DNA from 2 places in the Agrobacterium vacciniicorymbosi genome. Region 2 is predicted to be linked to the other one. Evidence: predicted binding sites of a transcription regulator. Region 2 holds the regulator's gene; the other holds the start of a gene.

Region 1 (8,712 bases), on a different contig from region 2:
GACAGCGCGGAACTGACGGTCTTCGGTGTTCATTTCCCCTCAGGCGCGAGTCCGTTTGAATGCCGCGTCCGTGCGCTCAAGCAGGTGAGCGAACTCGCCTCCGCGCTTCCCGAAGGTAGCCTTGCCGTTGCAGCGGGAGATTTCAACATTAACTGCAACGAAGCACCTATGGAGGGTTTCGCCCGTCTTCTGCAACGGGGCAACTGGTACGTTTCGCCACTGGCTACACACGGATGCAACGCGCCGGGGTCAAGCAAGTTCACCGATCGTGTTATGGACAATTGGAACACATGGTCCTTTTTGGACATGATCCTGGTGTCTCCCGAACTGAGTGTAACCCGTCCTTCGAAAAAGAACTGGTTTGCCGATCTAGGTAGCTTCGGCACCTTGATCGTTCATCCCGAGCAGGTTGCGGTCGATGATGCAGACAAGGGTTTCGTCGAGCCGAGGCGGTTTGATCCCAAGACCGGCCGAGGCGTCAGTGATCATTGGCCGGTTATGATGAGGTTATTGCCGCGTAGAGGATGACTACCGATCAAAGGTGTGAATGGATACGACGCTATCTATCTGTTAGCGACTTGGAACCGCTTTTTGACCGGTTGAAGGCTGCTATGCTAACGCGTGTCATGCTGCGGTACCCTCAAGAGTATGTCCAAGTGGGAAGAATATCTCGTTTCGACCATTGCACTCGAAGATTGACACGATAGCATACGTCTCGCGAGGGATCAGGGGGCTGTGATCGTGTCTAGACGTTTATTGCTTTTTGCGATTGCTGCATCGACTGTTTGGTGCAGAGCCGCTTATGCGGATGTCACCATCGAGCGTTTGCCGATGGAGAACTCTTCACCGATTATCCTGCTGAAAGGTGACTTCACTCCGACCGACAAACCTGACCTGCTTGCCAAAGAAGTCGCGACGAGTGGGGCCAAGGTAATCACCTTTAATAGCGACGGTGGCAACGTCGTCATGGCGATGGCCTACGGGCGAATGATCAGATCGCTTGGACTGTCCACTCTACAGTTGAGATCGTCGCAATGCGCATCCGCTTGCGCATTGGCATTCGTGGGAGGTGCAACCCGACAGGCTGAGCCCGGAGCTATCGGCGTGCATCAGTCGTCTTTCTCCCCCGACACAGAGATCGACGGTCGGACAGCCGTCGCGGCGGTACAAGCGCTGACAGCCCAGATCATGACGTATCTGTTGGAAATGGACGTCGACCCCAAGTTGCTCCAGCTGAGCCTCTCCGTACCCAGTGACGACATGCGTTATCTGACAGCCAGCGAAATGCAAAATTTCGGGGTAACCAAAGGCACTCCGACAGAGACGCCCGAGCGGGTATCTACTGTCGCAGCGCAACCAAATATAGCTGCGACATCCCCCGAAAAAGACGAGACACCTTCGCCGACCGTTGAAGAGAGAGCCATCGCTTTCGTAAATGACTATCACGACGCATGGTCCCGCGGAAACAAGGAAGCGCTTGCCTTCATGGAGAAGGCATATGCCGGGACCGTGGAATTCTATGGCAAGGCGACATCAAGAGCCGCCGTCATGGATCAGAAACTTGAATTCGCATCGCGGTGGCCCGTCCGCGCCTACAGCGTAAAGTCGGGTTCAGCGAAAGTAACGTGCCAGGACACCTGCAAGGTAGAGGGGGTGGTTGACTGGTTTGCGAAACGCGACGTTGGAGACCGGGTGTCTTCGGGCACGGCGGAGTTTTCGGTTGTTTGGGACCAGAGCACCGAGACGATCCTTTCCGAGACCGGAAGGGTCATCCAGTCGGACAAAGGTGTTTCAGGACCGGTCCGCTTGATATCCCAGTGGCAAGATGAAAACGGATCATGCCGTGGTGGTAGCGGCGACTCTGACCAAACCATGGCAGCCTGCGAGAGACGCGAAGCCATTGGAAACAAGTTGCAGACCGTCGGCTGGTGTTATGGTCGCGAGGGCGAATACGGGTATCAGATGCAATGGCATGCCTGCGGGCAGACCTCAAACCGTCCGGAGGGAGCGGTGGCCGCGGCGAAATCGAGCATCGCCCGGCCAAACCCGACGAGCTTTCCGGTTCGCGCTCGGTTTGCAGGCAAGACCGTGATGCCGGATTTCAGGGGTCGTGATCGTGAATTCAACAGCTTCAGAACGCGTATCCGCGACGGAATGCGTGAAGGTCCGAATTTCGCAGGCCGTTACACCCTGATCCAGATCGGTTGCGGTGCTGGCTGCTCGTTTGTCATTCTCGCAGATAACCAGACTGGTCGACCCGCGTCGTTTCCCCGTGGAGGCGAGGAGCATATGTATTTGAGCCTGGACTATCGTCGCGATAGCCGGCTGGTTGCCACCCAGTGGCTGAACAGCGAGACCAGCACATGCGTCGTTGAATTCTTCGATTTCGATAAGGACGCCTTTAAGCCAATCAGCAAAACCGAGATAGGTAACGAGGAAGCCTGCAATAGAACGGCAGCTGAAAACCTGCGTTGAGACCAAGTCGCAGAAGGACTTGCGCTTTCATGCGACTTCCGGCTGGTCGTATGGTTGGCGACGGCACAGGCATTCGGCCAGTCCTCGCAAATCAAAAGCTCCGTGGAGCATCCCGCGATTTCAGGCTGGCTTCACACCTGTCCACCCCACCAACGCACATGCGATCACAAGCACCCACGACTACGCGGCGCACGCGAGATATCGGTGCCGATGACTTGAAGCGCCGAACCGTCCTCTCTCGGTCAAGTTCGGTATAGACCCCACAGACCCTGCATTCGACGGCGATGATTGGTCCCTTGACCGATCGCAACGTTGGTTCCTGATCCATACTTCCCTTGGTTGTCTGAAAAAAAGTCCAATCCGACCGGTCACTTAGCATGGCATGTTAGAGTCCTGATTCATCTCGGTTTTCCCGCGATGGCAAATGCACGTCACCTAAAATGCCCGATTTGACCGGCTTGACTCTCCTTATAGAACGGAACAGATAGAGAACGTCAACCGATTTTCAGGATACGAAGTCCTGCCAACGCGCACCTAGGAGGTCCGTGAATGAGAACGCATGTCCGGTCTCCAAGTCTCATCGACGACCTGCGCGAGCAGATAGCGAAGCTCGAGGGTGTGTCGGCGAAGAAAGCGGAATGCCTCCCGTTCGGTGTCGCCGAAATTGACGGAAAACTTCCCGGCGGTGGGCTGGCTTTCGGTGCGCTCCATGAGTTCGCTGGCGGAGGGGCTGGTACCGTGGACGGCGCGGCCGCTGCCCTCATGGTCGCCGGGATCGCCGCGAGAACGAAGGGGAAAATCCTCTGGTGCCTCAGCAGGCCCGACCTGTTCGCTCCTTCGATTTCGCAGGCAGGACTTCATCCCGACCGCGTGATCTACGTCGAGGCCGACCGGGAAGAGGATGTGCTGGCCTCCTTCGAAGAGGGCCTGAGCTTTGGCGGCCTCGGTGCGGTCGTGGGTGAAATCGTCCGGTTACCGATGACGGCTTCACGACGGCTGCAATTGGCTGCGGAGAAGTCTGGAACAATGGGGTTGGCGTTGAGGCGATGGCGACGACAGGCGGAAGCGAACGACTACGGCCAGCCCACCGCTTCGGTGACGCGGTGGCGAATAAGCCAGCTGCCGTCGGAAGACCTTCCCGTGGCTGGCGTGGGTAGGCCGCGATGGTTGGCGGAACTGATGAGATCGCGCGCGGGCGAGTGTGCAGAGTTCTGCGTAGGAGCATGTGATGCCAAGGGTCGTATCACTCTTTTTCCCAAGATGGGCTACGGACAGGATACGGAAGGCCGGGGCCGATGGCACACCGCCTCCTGACAAGCCGATGGTCGTGATTGCTAGGTCGGGGGCCAGGCGGACGGTCTGCGCAGCTGACGACGCCGCGCGAAAGCTCGGTCTGCGCATCGGCATGCCCGCGAGCAAGGCCCAGGCTCTCGTTGCCGATCTGGCCATGTACGATGCCGACCCGGTCGGCGATCTGGCTGCGCTCGATAAGATGGCGCTTTGGATGCTCCGGCAATACAGCCCCGTCGTCGCAGTGGACGGCACTGACGGCATCGTCATCGACACGGAGGGCGCGGACCATCTCCAGGGCGGCGAAGAACGCATGGTGTCGGGGATGGTCAACCGCCTCTGCGGTGTCGGCGTGGTCGCGCGAGCCGCCGTGGCAGACACGTGGGGCGCGGCACACGCGATCGCCAGATACACCTCAGCAGAATGGACTGTCGTTCCCGCGTCCGAGACGGCGAAGTCCGTTCTGGGGCTTCCTATCGTCTGTCTGCGGTTAGCACCCGAAACGGTGAACAGCCTACGGGTTCTCGGTATCGAGACAGTCGGACAATTATCGGCCATGCCGAGAGCGCCGTTGACCCTGCGCTTCGGCCCGGAGGTCGGCAGGCGGCTCGACCAGTTGTTCGGTCGTGCGGCCGAGCCGATCGAACCCATCCGTTGTCCGGAGATCGTGGAGGTCCACCGCCCGTTCGCAGAGCCGATCGGGGCTGCGGAGACCATAGCGAAATACGTCGGCCGCCTCGTCGGGCAGCTTTGCTCCGAGCTGGAGACCCGTGGCCTTGGTGTCCGCCGCTGTGACCTCATCGTCCATCGCGTCGACAACACCATCCAGGCGATACGGGCTGGCCTCGCGAAACCCGTCCGTGACGACAAAAGACTGACACGCCTGCTGACCGACAGGATTGAGCATATCGATCCGGGTTTCGGTATCGAGAAGCTGTCGCTCGTCGCGACATGGGCGGAGTGTCTGGTCGAAAGGCAGCAGTCGTCATCCCTGATCGAGGAGACGGTCGTCGACGTGACACCGCTGGTTGATATTCTGGGAAACCGCGGACACCGCATCTACAGGATGACCCCGGTCGCCAGTGATGTCCCCGAACGGAGTTTTCAGCGTGTCGGCCCCATGTCGGAAGAGAAAGGCGTCGATTGGCCGTCGAACTGGCCACGGCCCAGTAGGCTCCTCGCGCGTCCCGAAGAGATCGAGGTGCTGGCGGTCCTGCCGGATAGCCCTCCGAGAACGATGACATGGCGCGGCAAGCGGAGGCGGATCGTCCGAGGCGACGGCCCGGAGCGGGTCTTCGGGGAATGGTGGCTGCGGGATGCCGAGTTTCACGCCGTCCGCGATTACTACGTCGTCGAGGACGACAGCGGCGAGCGCTTCTGGGTCTACCGCGCAGGCGACGGCGTGGACACGACGACAGGCTCACACAGGTGGTTCATACACGGGATATTCGGATGAGATACGTCGAACTCCAGACGACGACCCATTTCTCGTTCCTACGGGGAGCATCCAGCGCCGACGAGTTGTTCGCCGCGGCTGCGGAACTCGGGATCGAGGCGCTCGGTATCGTGGACAGGAATTCGCTGTCAGGCATCGTGCGGGCATGGGAGGCTTCGAAGGCGACGGGCGTCCGTTTGATCGTAGGATGTCGCCTGGATTTGATCGACGGCATGGCGATCCTGATCTATCCGACCGACAGGGCGGCCTACGCGCGGCTGTGCCGTCTTCTTTCGCTCGGCAAGTCGCGCGGCGGCAAGGCGAAGTGCATTTTGGATTTCAGCGATGTCAGCCTCTACGCCGAGGGCTTGATCGGCATCCTGATCCCCGACGAAGCCGACGAGACGTGTGCGATCCAGCTGCGCAGGATGTCGGAGCTCTTCGGAGACAGGGCCTATGTCAGCCTGTGCCTGAGACGGCGACCGAACGACAAGCTCCGCATCCATAACCTTTCGAACATGGCCGTTAGGCATCGCGTCCGCACGGTCGTCACGAACGACGTCCTTTTTCACGAGCCGGGCAAGCGGCAGTTACAGGACATCGTCACCTGCATCCGCCACAACAAGACCATCGACGACATAGGCTTCAACCGCGAACGCCATGCGGATCGCTATCTCAAACACGCCGAGGAAATGCATCGATTGTTAGATGCTTATCCAGAGGCTTTGGCCCGCACGCTCGAGATCGCGAAGCGATGTACGTTCTCCTTGAGCGAACTCGAATACCAGTATCCCTCAGAGGCCATTATCCCCGGTCTCGGCGTTCAGGCTACCCTGGAGAAGTTCACCTGGGAGGGAGCGGCGGATCGTTATCCCGAGGGCGTACCGGAAACCGTTGTGAAAACAATCCGGCACGAGCTCCAACTCATCGAAAAGATGAAGTACGCCCCGTACTTCCTGACCGTCTTTAACATCGTGCGTTTCGCGCGGTCCAAGGGCATTCTGTGCCAAGGCCGCGGGTCGGCGGCCAATAGCGCCGTCTGCTACGTCCTCGGGGTCACGAGCATCGACCCGGAGACCAACGACCTCCTGTTCGAAAGATTCGTCAGCCAGGAACGGGCCGAGCCGCCCGACATCGACGTCGATTTCGAGCACGAGCGGCGGGAAGAGGTCATCCAGTGGATTTACGACACCTACGGTCGGACGAAGGCCGCCCTGTGTTCGGCTGTCACGCGCTACCGTGCCAAGGGCGCGCTCCGTGACGTCGGCAAGGCTCTGGGGTTGCCCGAGGACATGATCCGCCAGCTGTCGTCCGGGGTCTGGGGTTGGAGCAAGGAGGGGGTCTCCGAAAAGGAGGTCAAGGATAATAACCTCAATATGGGCGACCGAAGGCTCCGACTGGCGCTCGAACTTGCGCAGCAGCTCATGGGCGCGCCCCGACATCTCAGCCAGCACCCCGGTGGTTTCGTCCTGACCAACGACCGCCTCGACGAGCTTGTGCCGATCGAGCCGGCCGCCATGGACAATCGCCAGATTATCGAGTGGGACAAAGACGACGTCGAAGCGCTCAAGATGATGAAGGTGGACATTCTGGCGCTCGGGATGCTGACCTGCATGTCGAAGGCATTCGCTTTGATCAGGGAACACAAGAACGACGTGATCGATCTCGCGAATATCAAGCAGGAGGACAACGCGACCTATGCGATGATCCGGAAAGCCGACACGCTCGGGACGTTCCAGGTCGAGTCTCGCGCTCAGATGGCGATGTTGCCCCGACTGAAACCGAGGACCTTTTACGACCTCGTCATCCAGGTCGCCATCGTGCGTCCGGGGCCGATCCAGGGAGACATGGTCCATCCGTATCTGCGTCGCCGCGAGGGCAAGGAGGCCGTCGATTACCCGACCCCGGAGCTGGAGGCGGTCCTCGGCAAAACCCTTGGCGTTCCGCTTTTCCAGGAAAGCGCGATGCGCGTCGCCATGGTGTGCGCGGGGTTTACCGCTGGGGAGGCCGACCAGCTCAGAAAGTCCATGGCCACCTTCAAGTTCACGGGCGGCGTCTCACGCTTCAAGACGAAGCTCGTCGACGGCATGGTCCGCAACGGCTACACGGCGGAGTTCGCCGAGAAGACGTTTTCACAGCTGGAGGGGTTCGGGTCGTACGGCTTTCCCGAAAGCCATGCCGCGTCGTTCGCGCTCATCTCCTATGCCTCCTGTTATCTCAAATGCCATTTCCCCGACGTGTTCTGTGCCGCCCTTTTGAACTCGCAACCCATGGGTTTCTACGCGCCCGCTCAGATCGTCGCGGACGCCCGCGCGCACGGTGTCGAACTCCGGCCTGTCTGTGTGAATGCCAGCCGATGGGACTGCACGATGGAAGCCATTCCCGGTACCGAGCGCCACGCGGTTCGACTTGGGATGCGGCTCGTGAAAGGCTTGGCCATGCGCGACGCGGCCCGCATCGTCGTCGCTCGGGCCGACCAGCCGTTCGTCTCCGCCGACGATGTCTGGCGGTGGTCGGGAGTGCCGACGGAAGCCCTGGTCCAGCTCGCCGAGGCGGATGCCTTCAGGCCGTCGCTGAAGCTCGAGCGCCGTGATGCTCTCTGGGCTCTCAAGGCACTGCGCGACGACCCGCTGCCACTGTTTGCAGCGGCCGCCGAGCGTGAAGCGGAGACGGTCCCGGAAATGGTCGAACCGGAAGTTTCTCTCGTCCCGATGGTCGAAGGCCGACAGGTGGTCGAGGATTATGGACACACGGGACTGACGCTGCGGGACCACCCCATGAGCTTCCTAAGAGAGGACCTGAGGCGGAAGAACATCGTCACCTGCGCGGAGGCGGCGAGCCAGCACGACGGCAAGTGGCTCTGGACCGCGGGCATCGTCCTGGTCCGTCAGAAACCGGGAAGCGCAAAGGGGGTGATGTTCGCGACGATCGAGGACGAAACGGGTGTCGTCAATGTCGTCATTTGGCCGTCGCTATTCGAACGCCAGCGGCGGGTCGTCCTGTCGGCTTCGATGCTCGGGGTGAACGGGAAGGTTCAGCGGGAGGGCGATGTTGTCCATCTGGTCGCCCAACGCCTGTTCGATTTCTCTAGCGACCTCAGTAGTCTCGGCGAACGTGACGGCGCGTTTCCATTGCAAAAGGGACGCGGCGACGAGTTCTCGCGAGGGGGTGGTCCCGATCCCAGAGACAACCCGAAGCCTGCCGTTCCAGCAAGGGATATCTTCATACCCGACCTCCACATCGACACGTTGAAGGTGAAGGCGCGGAATTTCCAGTGAACGCGGATGAAGATATCAGGGCGAACCTGGCCGAGTAGGGATGATCTACAACCTATCGCAGGCTCTCTGGTACGCATGATCAAAGCCAGACAGCTTCGTCACTCTGTGCGTGTACATCGTCACCTTCGTGCCGTCCGGCTCATCGGTCGCATGCATACAGTAGGCGATGAGATGTCCGCCGACCCCGACTCTCTCGTTCAAAGGCAACGCCTCGTCTGCTGCCTTCTGTTTTTC
Region 2 (8,712 bases):
CCAAAGGAGGCTAGACCTTCCTGCCAAAGTGCGTCGATGCGGGAAATGTCTTTCTTCAGCGCCTCGCCAACTTCAGTTGGCTGGATCCGAAGACCGACATTCATCGGATGTTCGTTGCGCAATGTCTGGAAGCCTGAGTGCATTTCCGCCGCGGCAGAACGCGACCATGCACGTGCCTTCGTATCACCAGCCCAAACTCCACTATGCCGTTCCGCCAGATATTCGATGATCGACAGCGAATCCCATACGGTCAGGTCGCTCTCGACAAGGCAGGGCACCTTGGCGGTGGGAGAAAATGTCGCGAAATCCTCGGCGGAATTGCCGAATGGGGTAAGCTTTTCGCTGAATGCAATATCGAGTGTCCGCATCAACACCCATGGCCGCAGGGACCAGGAGGAATAGTTCTTGTTGGCTATATAAAGATCGTACATTTCATATCCCTCGGTTGCAGCACCGTGTTAGCGCGGGAAATTTCTCCGATACAGACGGTTTGCGCGATGGTGGTCTTCAAATAATTTGATCTTTTGTGCCCAGGTGGTGACATTGTGAACAGAGAGATTTCGGTCTGAAGCTCCCATTCCGCAACTCAAACTAGGCAGCGCTACACACAAAACGTCACGCTAAAATCATTCATAGACGCTCACCGACGCGAGTGATTCGAAGATAGTGAGCCGACTAACTATTTTTGGATATCTGCACTTACCGTGAGCGCAAATTTCCCTCTGAAATGCATGTAAGTGCACTTGTTTGTTAATCGAACCAACGTCCAACTTTGGCTCTGGTACCTCGCCAACAGGCGAATCAAAACCAGAAATATTGCCCGCGGGCAGACCTAAAAATCCGCCCGCTAAATTATAGGCAGCAGTAGTCAGTGATAGCGGCGGATCAGGCCGACAAGCTTACCCTGGATTTTCACCCGGTCCGGTCCGAAGATGCGGGTCTCGTAAGCGGGGTTGGCGGCTTCGAGCGCAATGGAGGCACCCTTGCGGCGGAAGCGCTTCAGTGTCGCTTCTTCGTCATCCACCAATGCAACGACGATATCGCCCGGATTTGCGGTGCTTCCGTCACGAATAATGACCGTATCTCCATCGAAAATACCGGCTTCGATCATCGAATCGCCTTTGACCTCGAGCGCGTAATGTTCGCCAGAGCCGATCATATCCATCGGCACGACCACATCATGGGTGTTGTTCTGGATCGCCGAAATCGGGACACCTGCTGCGATTCGCCCCATGACGGGAACGCTGACCGAGTTGACGTCGCGACTGTTCAACGGGGCAGGTGCGGGCGATGGCTCCACAGCCTTTGGCTTGCCAAGGCTGCCTTCGATGACGCTGGGCGAAAAGCCGCGTTGCGGCTTGTTGGCTGGAGAATAGGACTCGGGAAGCTTGATGACTTCGAGTGCGCGCGCCCTATTCGGTAGCCGGCGAATAAACCCGCGCTCTTCCAGCGCCGTAATCAACCGGTGAATGCCCGATTTAGAGGCAAGATCGAGTGCATCCTTCATTTCATCGAAGGATGGCGGCACGCCAGACTCTTTCATTCTTTCATGAATGAACAGAAGCAATTCCTGCTGTTTGCGCGTGAGCATGAAGAAACACCCTTGGAAATTCGAGGCGAAGATTCGCGAAACAAATACAGAACGAACACTATCTGTTCCATATGTGTTCTGCAATAGCCCAGTAAAAAATCACTTAAGCCAGATCAAAATAAATATCCGTCAGATCGTTGAGAGAATCATATGGCCATGGCTGGTTACGACTTCTTCACGTTGAATCACGCCGATTTGCGCCTCCGGGTTGTTTTTCTGCCCGATTTTGCTAATTCCGCTCATGCTTTCAAGGGGCCCGCGCGGTGATCTTGGCATCTTGTGGGGTGAGCAGGTATTTGGTCCTGTTTTTAAGCATTTTCATCAGTTTTTGTCCGTCATTCTCCTACGAGTGAAAGCGGTACGGATATCGTTTTAGAAAGTCCATCAAGTGAAATTTAGAACGCTCAGCCTGATTGTGGGCCTTGTTGCACTTGCCGGGTGCCAAACCACCCAACCCAATTCGCCAGAAGCTCTTAAAAAAGCGGAGTATGATAGATTGCTCCTGGCATCCACTGTCGCGAACTGCAAACTGATTATGCTTATAAATGCGGATCGCGTCGCGGCCAAAAAGCAGCCGTCGAGAGACAATAAGTGCGCTTCCATTTTGCGTAACAATAAACTTGGCGGTGGTTTGCACGCGGCTAGTTTCGTGCCGGACATCGGTATTAATGGCATACCGATTCCACTTGGAAGTCTTGTCAGGCTTGCGGTGACCATGGAGCGAAAGCAGCGTCAAGAAAAGGCATTTGAGGCAAAGCTACCTTCTTGGGCGGTGGGCGAAAACACGGAGTATGTTTATCGGTTTCTCTTGGCTCAAGACTTCAAACCCGAGGAGATCGAACGCGTGAAATCTACGAGTGAGTTTTCCTCTGCTGTCAACGAGGCCGGACCGACCATCCGCTTCATGAAAGCAAATCCCGATGTGGTGAAGCTGGCACAAAAATAACGTAAACAGGGTGCTGCTTTTTGTAGCGGAAACTGTTCCGATCAACCGGCACGGCAGCCGTGACATAGATTACGCTTCCTGATAATGGCGTGACCAGGATTGTAGAATATGTCTGCGTGCAGCCGCTTGGCGGCTGGGCGTAGGCCCGGTTTGCCTTCGAGGAGTAATGATGAGCGTCCAGAATAATCTCAACGTGGTCGTCGGCGAAGGTGCCGGGCAGGTAACTTTCTCCAATACCGAACGTTTCTCGCTGATTGCCGGGCCGTGCCAGATGGAGAGCCGCGACCATGCCTTCATGATTGCCGAGACCATGGCGGAGCTGTGCGGCAAGCTGGGTATCGGTTTTGTCTACAAGTCGTCCTTCGATAAGGCCAACCGCACGTCCCTGTCGGGCCAGCGCGGCATTGGCATCGATAAGGCGCTGGAGGTTTTTGCTGAACTTAAGGAGCAATTCGGCTTTCCGGTGTTGACGGATATTCACACGGAAGAACAGTGCGCAATCGTGTCACCGGTTGTCGACATCCTGCAAATCCCGGCGTTTCTCAGCAGGCAAACGGACCTTCTGGTGGCGGCGGCCAAGACCGGTCGGGTCGTCAATGTGAAGAAGGGTCAGTTCCTGGCGCCTTGGGACATGAAGAATGTTCTGGCCAAGCTGAACGATAGTGGCAACCCGAACGTGCTGCTGTGCGAGCGCGGCGCGTCCTTCGGTTACAACACGCTCGTTTCCGACATGCGCTCGCTGCCCATCATGGCATCGCTCGGTGCGCCGGTTGTCTTTGACGCGACTCACTCCGTGCAGCAGCCGGGCGGGCAGGGTGGTTCGAGCGGCGGTCAGCGGGAATTCGTTGAGACGCTGGCGCGTGCGGCCATTGCGGTCGGCGTCGCCGGTCTTTTTGTGGAAACGCATGAAGACCCTGATAACGCTCCCTCGGACGGACCCAATATGGTCCACCTGAAGGATATGCCGAAGCTTCTGGAAAAGCTGCTGGCTTTCGACAATATCGCGAAAGCTGCGTGATCGCTTTTGGCCTCAATCGATTTTTATGAAAAGACGGCGTCCAGAGATGGGCGCCGTCATTGTAATTTCTTGCGCGTCGTCTACAGCGACGGAGGAAGTTCACATCGAGTCGCTATTCCGTCGCCCTGTTTATCGCGCCGCTCATCCGAAAAGCGCTTCACAGTTTTCGGGATGCACTCTAAGACAGGCAACTGAAAATCCTGTTCCAGTCCCAAGGGAGAGATCATGACAGCCATTACCGATATCATCGCACGCGAAATCCTCGACAGCCGTGGAAACCCCACCGTTGAAGTCGATGTCTATCTGGAAGACGGTTCTTTCGGTCGTGCGGCAGTTCCATCGGGCGCATCGACGGGCGCGCATGAAGCCGCAGAACTGCGTGATGGTGGCAAGCGCTACCTTGGTAAGGGTGTGGAAAAGGCCGTTGAAGCCGTCAATACGGAAATCTTCGATGCGCTGGGCGGATTCGATGCCGAAAGCCAGATCCATATCGACCAGACGCTGATCGCGCTCGATGGCACGCCGAACAAGTCGCGCCTCGGTGCCAACGCCATTCTCGGCGTTTCCCTGGCGGTTGCCAAGGCCGCTGCCGAAACCACAGGTCTGCCGCTTTACCGTTATGTTGGCGGCCCCAACGCGCATCTGCTGCCCGTGCCGATGATGAACATCATCAACGGCGGCGCACATGCCGATAACCCGATCGACTTCCAGGAATTCATGATCATGCCGGTTGGCGCGGAAAGCATCCGTGACGCCGTGCGGATCGGCGCGGAAATCTTCCATGTTCTGAAGAAGGAACTCGCAGCACAGGGTCACAACACCAATGTCGGCGACGAAGGCGGTTTTGCTCCGGGTCTGAAGAGCGCGCCGGAAGCACTCGATTTCATCATGAAGTCTGTCGAAAAAGCTGGCTACAAGCCGGGTGATGATGTTGCACTCGCTCTCGACTGCGCATCCACCGAGTTCTTCAAGAACGGCAAGTACGAGATGGAAGGCGAAGGCCGCACGCTGGAGCCTGAAGCCATGGCTGACTACCTTGCCGAACTGGCCGGCAAATACCCGATCATCTCAATTGAAGACGGTATGGCAGAAGACGATTGGGACGGCTGGAAGTACCTGACGGACAAGATCGGCTCCAAGGTTCAGCTGGTTGGCGACGACCTTTTCGTCACCAACTCCGCACGCCTTCGCGATGGTATCAAGATGGGTGTTGCCAACTCCATCCTCGTCAAGGTCAACCAGATCGGCTCGCTGACGGAAACGCTTGACGCCGTCGAGACAGCGCACAAGGCGCGCTATACCGCCGTCATGTCTCACCGCTCCGGTGAAACCGAAGATTCTACCATTGCCGATCTGGCAGTTGCGACCAACTGCGGACAGATCAAGACCGGTTCGCTCTCGCGTTCCGACCGTCTTGCCAAGTACAACCAGTTGATCCGCATCGAAGAAATGCTCGGCCCGCAAGCCGCTTACGCAGGTCGTTCCATCCTTCGCGGATAAGAATCGCTTGAAAGTCCAAGAAAAAGGCTCGCTTCGGCGGGCCTTTTTTGTGCGCTGCGGTGGGTGAGGGAATTAAGGTCAACGGATGGTTAAACAAATGCGGTTATGGTGGTTCCAGTAACGCGTTTGAAGGCTGTTTCAGAGTATGTGGACCAAGCATCACAAGAAAAGACGTTTTGGCCGTCTGGTCGTTCCGGCCATCACGGTCGCCTTTCTTTCCTATTTCGGTTATCATTCCATCCATGGCGATTTCGGGCTTCAGGCCACGGAGCGTCTGGAGCGCCAGCGTATTGCCAGAACAGCAGAGCTTGCGAAGCTGACGAAGACCCGCGTAGCACTGGAGCGGCAGGTCGAGTTGATGAGCGATGGATCGCTCGAGCGTGACATGATTGATGAGATATCGCGCTATCAGCTGAATATGTCCCGTCCGGACGAAATCGTTATCATGAACGCATATTTCTGATTAACCGAATTCAAGTTAATCGACTTTTTTAATTTATTCACAGCCACTTAGGCTGAATATGAGCCATGCGTTTATGGCATTGCTGCTTTCCCTTTTCTTGCATATGGTGCGCCCCAATCCAACCATTCTAATGGCAACTCAGGGAGGGATGAATGGCGCCGCGAAAAACCGCGACCGTATCCGGCCGCAAGACTACGGCAAAGACCGCCACCAAGGAATTCACCGGCAAGAATACGCCGGACTTTGGTAAAGACGAAGAGTTGCACGCCTATCGTGAAATGCTGCTCATCCGTCGCTTCGAAGAAAAGGCCGGCCAGCTTTATGGCATGGGCTTCATTGGCGGTTTCTGTCACCTCTACATCGGGCAGGAAGCTGTCGTTGTCGGCATGAACATGTCGCAGAAGGACGGCGATCAGGTTATCACCGCTTACCGTGACCACGGCCACATGCTGGCTGCGGGCATGAGCGCGCGCGGCGTCATGGCCGAGTTGACCGGACGTCAGGGCGGCTTGTCCAAGGGCAAGGGCGGCTCCATGCACATGTTCTCCAAGGAAAAGCATTTCTACGGCGGACACGGCATCGTTGGCGCACAGGTTTCTCTCGGAACCGGTCTTGCCTTCGCCAACAAGTATCGTGGCAATGACAGCGTTTCCGTCGCCTACTTCGGTGATGGCGCGGCCAACCAGGGTCAGGTCTACGAGAGCTTCAACATGGCGGCTCTCTGGAAACTGCCGATCATCTACATCGTCGAAAACAACCATTATGCGATGGGTACGTCGACGGCCCGTGCCACGGCGCAGTCCAACTACTCGCTACGCGGTTCCGGTTTCGGCATTCCCGGCGTTCAGGTGGATGGCATGGATGTGCGCGCCGTCAAGGCGGCTGCGGACGAAGCGCTTGAGCATTGCCGGTCCGGCAAGGGCCCGATCATTCTGGAAATGCTGACCTATCGTTATCGCGGTCACTCCATGTCTGATCCGGCAAAGTACCGCTCCAAGGACGAAGTGCAGAAGATGCGCGCGGAACATGACCCAATCGAGCAGGTCAAGGCACGTTTGATCGAAAATGGTTGGTCGACTGAGGAAGAACTCAAGGCAATCGACAAGGATGTCCGTGACATCGTGGCCGATAGCGCCGAGTTTGCCCAGAACGACCCGGAGCCGGATGTATCCGAACTCTACACCGACATTCTGCTCTGATTTGGGAAGGGAGATACCATGCCTATAGAAATTCTCATGCCCGCCCTTTCCCCAACCATGGAGGAAGGCACGCTTTCCAAATGGCTGAAGAAAGAAGGCGACAAGGTTGTTGCTGGCGACGCGATTGCTGAAATCGAAACCGATAAGGCAACGATGGAAGTCGAAGCCGTGGATGAAGGCACCATCGGCAAGCTGCTGATCGAGGCCGGCACCGAAGGCGTCAAGGTCAACACTGCCATTGCCGTGCTGCTTCAGGACGGCGAAAGCGCTGACGATCTGTCCGCTTCATCCGCACCGAAGAAAGAAGAGCCGAAGGCGGATGCTGCCAATTCCGGTTCTGACGCTGCTGGCGGCAAGACCCGCGAAGCCAGCGAAGAGCCTTCTGCTGCCAAGGAAGCTGCAAAGGTTCCAGCCGCACCAAAGATAGAAGTTGCTGCCGACCCGGATATTCCTGAGGGTACCGAGTTCGTGACGCAGACCGTGCGCGAAGCGCTTCGCGATGCGATGGCGGAAGAAATGCGTTCCGACGAAAACGTCTTCGTCATGGGCGAAGAAGTCGCCGAATATCAGGGTGCCTACAAGATCACGCAGGGCCTGCTGCAGGAATTCGGTGCCAAGCGCGTTATCGACACGCCTATCACCGAACACGGCTTTGCCGGTATCGGCGTCGGTGCGGCGATGACGGGTCTACGCCCGATCGTCGAGTTCATGACGTTCAACTTCGCCATGCAGGCCATCGACCAGATCGTCAACTCTGCTGCCAAGACGCTTTACATGTCTGGTGGTCAGATGGGCGCGCCTATGGTGTTCCGTGGTCCTTCGGGCGCTGCTGCCCGCGTGGCTGCTCAGCACTCGCAGTGCTACGCCGCATGGTACAGCCATATTCCAGGCCTCAAGGTCATCATGCCGTACACGGCTGCTGACGCCAAGGGTCTGCTCAAGGCCGCTATCCGCGATCCGAACCCGATTGTCTTCCTTGAGAATGAAATTCTCTATGGGCAAAGCTTCGAAGTTCCGAAGATGGATGATTTCGTGCTGCCAATTGGCAAGGCACGCATTCACCGCAAGGGCAAGGATGCGACCATCGTGTCCTTCGGTATCGGCATGACCTATGCGGTCAAGGCTGTTGCCGAACTTGAAAAGCTCGGCATCGACGTCGAACTGATCGACCTGCGCACCATCCGCCCGATGGACCTTCCGACGGTCATCGAATCCGTCAAGAAGACGGGTCGTCTGGTGACGGTGGAAGAAGGCTTCCCGCAGTCATCGGTTGGTGACTTCATTTCCAACAGCGTTCAGCGCGCCGCATTCGATTATCTCGATGCGCCGATCCTGACGATTGCTGGCAAGGACGTTCCGATGCCCTATGCTGCGAACCTCGAAAAGCTGGCTCTGCCGAACGTCGACGAAGTCGTTCAGGCCGTCAAAACCGTCTGCTACAAATAAGGGGAGGGCGTTTCGATGCCTATCAACATTACAATGCCTGCCCTTTCCCCAACCATGGAAGAGGGAAATCTCACCAAGTGGCTGGTCAAGGAAGGCGATAAGGTTGGTCCTGGCGACGTGATTGCCGAGATCGAGACCGACAAGGCGACCATGGAAGTGGAAGCCGTGGATGAGGGCGTCGTTGCCAAGCTGGTCGTTCCAGCCGGCACCGAAGCCGTCAAGGTCAATGCCGTAATCGCTATCCTCGCAGCCGAAGGCGAAGATGTGGCCGACGCTGCCAAGGGTGGTGACGCTGCGCCTGCTAAGGCTGAAGCGCCAAAGCAGGAAGCCGCAAAGGCTGAAGCACCGAAGGAAGAAAAGACGGAAGCTGCTCCTGCCAAGGCTGAAAAGCCGGTTGCGGATCAGGGTCCGGCACCTTCCACGCCAGCGCCTGTGTCGAAATCCGGCGAGCGCATTTTCGCGTCTCCGCTGGCCCGTCGTCTGGCAAAGGATGCCGGTCTCGATCTTTCGGCTGTGTCGGGCTCCGGCCCGCATGGTCGTATCGTCAAG

Evidence for each region. Region 2 encodes LexA, which represses DNA repair genes until DNA is damaged. Its sites were predicted from a motif close to TGTTCNNNNTGTGTTCNG; they were not measured.
Region 1: ABUK73_RS06340 (ImuA family protein) is a predicted target of LexA. The motif match lies at 2,952-2,969, and genes of this name have one in related genera.

The regions. Positions count from the first base shown of each region.
Region 1 covers NZ_JBETMF010000003.1:84,890-93,601, reverse strand. Annotated here, with positions in the region: gene ABUK73_RS06350 (endonuclease/exonuclease/phosphatase family protein) at 1-528, shown strand, start outside; gene ABUK73_RS06345 (COG3904 family protein) at 742-2,475, shown strand; gene ABUK73_RS06340 (ImuA family protein) at 3,025-3,789, shown strand; gene ABUK73_RS06335 (Y-family DNA polymerase) at 3,704-5,221, shown strand; gene ABUK73_RS06330 (error-prone DNA polymerase) at 5,218-8,478, shown strand; gene ABUK73_RS06325 (hypothetical protein) at 8,524-8,712, opposite strand, start outside.
Region 2 covers NZ_JBETMF010000001.1:179,366-188,077, forward strand. Annotated here, with positions in the region: gene ABUK73_RS00985 (glutathione S-transferase family protein) at 1-431, opposite strand, end outside; gene lexA (transcriptional repressor LexA) at 869-1,591, opposite strand; gene ABUK73_RS00995 (hypothetical protein) at 1,980-2,537, shown strand; gene kdsA (3-deoxy-8-phosphooctulonate synthase) at 2,707-3,555, shown strand; gene eno (phosphopyruvate hydratase) at 3,781-5,055, shown strand; gene ABUK73_RS01010 (FtsB family cell division protein) at 5,201-5,518, shown strand; gene pdhA (pyruvate dehydrogenase (acetyl-transferring) E1 component subunit alpha) at 5,671-6,717, shown strand; gene ABUK73_RS01020 (pyruvate dehydrogenase complex E1 component subunit beta) at 6,736-8,163, shown strand; gene ABUK73_RS01025 (pyruvate dehydrogenase complex dihydrolipoamide acetyltransferase) at 8,179-8,712, shown strand, end outside.